One region of the Streptomyces sp. NPDC014623 genome, then DNA from elsewhere that is predicted to be linked to it. Evidence: riboswitches for the same ligand, from Rfam matches in the RefSeq annotation. Region 1 holds a riboswitch; the other holds the start of a gene.
The links. A riboswitch is a leader RNA that binds a small molecule or an ion and turns the genes downstream of it on or off. The one in region 1 is predicted to bind cyclic di-AMP.
Positions count from the first base shown of each region.

Region 2: linked by a shared signal. The riboswitch ahead of ACF1FZ_RS19460 (M23 family metallopeptidase) and the one ahead of ACF1FZ_RS28995 (transglycosylase SLT domain-containing protein) in region 1 are both predicted to bind cyclic di-AMP.

Region 1 is NZ_JBIBZU010000022.1:90,793-92,943, reverse strand. It holds gene ACF1FZ_RS29005 (hypothetical protein) at 1-105, shown strand, start outside; gene ACF1FZ_RS29000 (hypothetical protein) at 312-542, opposite strand; cyclic di-AMP (ydaO/yuaA leader) riboswitch at 900-1,085, shown strand; gene ACF1FZ_RS28995 (transglycosylase SLT domain-containing protein) at 1,090-1,974, shown strand.
Region 2 is NZ_JBIBZU010000011.1:157,719-159,869, reverse strand. It holds gene ACF1FZ_RS19465 (M16 family metallopeptidase) at 1-514, shown strand, start outside; cyclic di-AMP (ydaO/yuaA leader) riboswitch at 734-902, shown strand; gene ACF1FZ_RS19460 (M23 family metallopeptidase) at 915-1,700, shown strand; gene ACF1FZ_RS19455 (GntR family transcriptional regulator) at 1,923-2,151, shown strand, end outside.

The DNA.
Region 1 (2,151 bases):
GGCGGGGTGACCGTCCTGATGTCCGGTGGCCGGACCACCCACCTGGAGGCGGCGCTCCACCTGCCGCGGGATCCGGCCGCCGCGACGCCCCCTGGCGGGGCCTGACGGACGGGACCGCTCCGGCACGGAGGCCACGACCCGCGCGGCTTCCCGCGCCCGGTGCCGTGGTCCGGCCGGTGGTGACCCCTCACGTCCGGTCTCCGCGATTCCTCGTGCCCGGCCCGCGCGCCTCTCGCGCGCCGACGGCCCGCGCCTCGCCCCCGGCGTCCTGCGGAGCCCTCACCGCCGTTCCCGGCCGCCTCCCGCTCCGTTCAGTGCGGCTTCCAGTGGAGCTTGCCGCCCCCCACCCATCGGACGGCGGCAGGGTCGTCGAGGTCATGGACCGGGACACCGGCCGCCGCGGCGGCGATCAGCACGTCCGTCATGGCGGTCGCGCTTCCGATCACCTCTCCGTCGATCTCCACGATGCGGAAGGGCGGATCCCCGGGCTGCACGGGCAGGACGGTGATCCGGGGGGCCGAGGGGTACGGACTTTCAGTCATAAGCGGATCGGTTCCACGCAAACACTCACGATATGCCCGCATCTGGGATTCATGGTCCATATGCCCGTTTTGAGGGATTTTATTTAGGAAGTCCCCTCATTCACAAAAGGTCATTTCGTGCGACCTGGCCCCCTTCACGCGGGAGCAAAACGCCCTAATCGGACTCAGTGACCAGGGTCACCTTCGGGCTCCCCGACGCGGGGGAGCGGCAGTCGGTTCCCTTCTGTGCCAAGAGAAGTGGGGAGTGCGGTGTGGGGTGGATTACATGAATTCCCGTGAATCGATCTTGCGAATGAATTGTGATCACCGCGCCGGGCTTGTTCCTTTCCCTATTCCTCGCCTACGGTCACCATCACTCCGGACGGAACGCCGAATCCTGCCGCCGCCCGGTGACCCGACTACTTCTCGTACGGCAGGAGCGGGGGACCCAGGTAAGCGCCGATCCGGTTTCCGGGGCGGCTCGGGGTGAAGTCGCATTCCTGTGCGGCCGGGCATCTCCAGCCCGAACCCGACAGCTCACTTCGCAGGCGACGGAGAGGAATTCAGCATGCTCGAAAACGGTAAGCGCCGTCGTTCCAGGACCAGTTCGCTCACCCGCGGCATCATCGCCGTGAGCGCGGGTGGAGCCGCCCTGGCCCTCCCCGTGCTCGGTGCGACGAGCGCCTTTGCGGCCCCGGCCCAGCCGGCCGTCGTCGAAAAGGCGACGACGTCGACTGCCGTGTCCGGCAAGGGAATCGCCGCGCAGAAGTCCGAGTCCGCCACGCATTCCGTGATCTTGGGCGACACTCTCGCCAAGATCGCGCGTGAGTATTCGGTGGCCGGTGGCTGGAAGGCTCTGTACGAGGGCAATCAGAAGGTTATCGGCGGAAACCCCGACCTGATTCACCCCGGCCTGAAGCTGGTTATCGGAACCGGCGCCGATGACAAGTCGGCGGACAAGGCCGAAAAGGCCGAACCCAAGGCCTCTGCCGCGTCCGGCCGCGCCGAGGAAGGCGCTGACCGCGCCGACCGCTCGGAGCGCACGAGCACCTCCGTCGCCGCTGAGGGCGCGCCCGCCGTCGAAGCCGTCCCCGCAGCCGAAGCCGTTCCCGCCGCCGAGCCGGCCGCGTACACGGACGACCTCGACGGCTGGATCAAGGAGTCGCTGGCCGTCATGGCCGAGCACGGCATCCCCGGCAGCTACGAGGGCATCCACCGCAACATCATCCGCGAATCCGGGGGCAATCCCCAGGCCATCAACAACTGGGACTCGAACGCCGCTGCGGGCATCCCCTCCAAGGGGCTGCTGCAGGTCATCGACCCGACCTTCGAGGCCTACCACGTGCCCGGCACGTCGACGGACAGCTACGACCCGGTCGCCAACATCACGGCCGCGTGCAACTACGCCGCGGACAGGTACGGCTCGATCGACAACGTGTTCGGCGCCTACTGAGTCCTCGCGGAGGCGGGACCGCCGGCGCGCGGATGTGCGACGGAGGAACAGGACTGACGGGTGGTACGGGTTCCGCCGAACCCGTACCACCCGTCGTCCGTGTCCGGCCTCCTTCGTCCCCGGAGGCCGCCCCGGCGCGGCGCCACGACGGCCGGTGTCCCGGCGACAGGCCCGGCG
Region 2 (2,151 bases), on a different contig from region 1:
CTCCCGGCTGGACCGCGTGCTGCGCGAGGAGAAGGGCTACACCTACGGTGTCCGGGCCTTCGGGCAGGTGCTGCGCTCCACCGCGCCCGGTTCCTCGTCCGGGTCGACCGGCGCCGCGATGCTCGCCATCAGCGGCTCCGTCGACACGGAGTCCACCGGTCCCGCGCTCGACGACCTCTGGAAGGTCCTGCGCACCCTGGCGGCCGAGGGGCTCACCGACGCCGAGCGTGAGACCGCAGTGCAGAACCTCGTGGGCGTCGCCCCGCTGAAGTACGAGACGGCGGCCTCCGTCGCCGGCACCCTGGCCGATCAGGTGGAGCAGCACCTCCCTGACGACTACCAGGCCAAGCTGTACGCCCGGCTGGCCGAGACGGGCACGGTCGAGGCGACCGCCGCCGTGGTCAACGCGTTCCCGGTCGACCGGCTGGTCACCGTCCTGGTCGGGGACGCCGCGCAGATCGCCGAGCCCGTGAGGGCGCTCGGGATCGGCGAGGTGTCGGTCGTCAGCGGCTGACGGAAGCGTCCGGAAGAACGGGACAGGACGGGACAGGACAGGACGGGCCCCGGCGCACACATGAGCGCCGAGGCCCGTCGTTTTGTCCGGTCCGCGGAGAAAGGTCGTATTTCCTCTGTGGGATGTGCGACAAAAGACCTTTTCCGTTTGGAGAGGGAAAGTTGACCGTTCTAGCGTCGGCTCGGCTGTCCGCCGGACGACTGCCGCACCCGCGGCGCCGGACAGCCATCGCCGAGTCCCCGTCAGGCGCGAGCCTGGGGAGCCGGGGACCCATGAAGTCCCTGGGGTGAATCGGACTCCTGCACCTCACCGGAGGCTCAGGGGCCCGTAGGAGACCTTCCTGCTCCGAACCCGTCAGCTAACCCGGTAGGCGAGAAGGAAGGAAAGGACCAGCCCCTCCATGGCGTTCATCCGTGCCACCGGGAAGCACCGTGCCCCGAGCCGCCTGGCGCGCAAGGGTGTCAAGGCCGCCGGCATCGCGGCCCTGGCCACCACCGGCGTCATCGGCGCCACGGCCACCCCGGCCCTCGCGGCGGACTCCGAGGCCGTCGGCACCGGTCTCGCGCAGACCGTCGCACTCGACACCACCCTCGCCGCGCAGATCGACGCCCAGGCCGAGGCGCAGCGGCACCAGGCCGAGCTCGCCGCGAAGGCCGAGGCCGAAGCGGAAGCCAGGGCGAGGGCGAAGGCCGAGGCCGAGCGCAAGGCCGAGGCCCGCGCCGAGGAGGTCCGCGAGGAGAAGGCCCGCGCCGCCCGCGCGGCCGAGCGGGCCCGGCTGAACTCCTTCCATCTCCCGGTGGCGGGTTCGCACGTGACCACCGGTTACCGGTCCGGTGGCGCGCTCTGGTCCTCCGGCAGCCACTCCGGCGTGGACTTCCAGGCGGCGTCCGGCACCTCCGTCGTCGCGGTCGGCGCCGGCACGGTCGTCGAAGCGGGCTGGGGCGGTGCGTACGGCAACAACATCGTCCTCCGGATGAAGGACGGCACGTACACCCAGTACGGCCACCTCTCCTCGATCGGTGTCTCCGTCGGCCAGAGCGTCGGCCCGGGCGAGCAGATCGGCCTGTCCGGCTCGACCGGTAACTCCACCGGGCCGCACCTGCACTTCGAGGCCCGGACCACCCCCGAGTACGGCTCGGACATGGACCCCGTCTCCTATCTGCGCGCCCACGGCGTCCAGGTCTGACCCGCGCCGCACGACGACGCTCCGGCGAAGGCCCCGGCATCAGCCGGGGTCTTCGCCGTGTCTGAGCAAGACGTGCGCCGAAGCCCCCCGCGGAAGTGCTCCCCGGCCAAAAGATATCCATGGTTCACGCCCCGCCATCGGAAATTCCCGCCGATTGCAATAGAGTCGCGGAACAGGCGTCGATCGGCCGCGTTCCGCGGGGATTAAGGCGGAGGTTCGGACATGCGCATTCCCGCGCATTCGGTATGCACGGCAATCCGTGACGACATCGTCTGCGGGGTCTTCGAACGCGGCAGCCGCCTCACCGAAGAGGTGCTCGCGCGTCGCTACGGCGTCTCCCGCGTCCCCGTGCGAGAAGCGCTGCGCACCCTGGAGTCCGAGGGGTTCGTCATCACCCGCCGGCACGCCGGTGCCTGTGTCGCCGAACCCACGGAACAGGAGGCCGCCGACC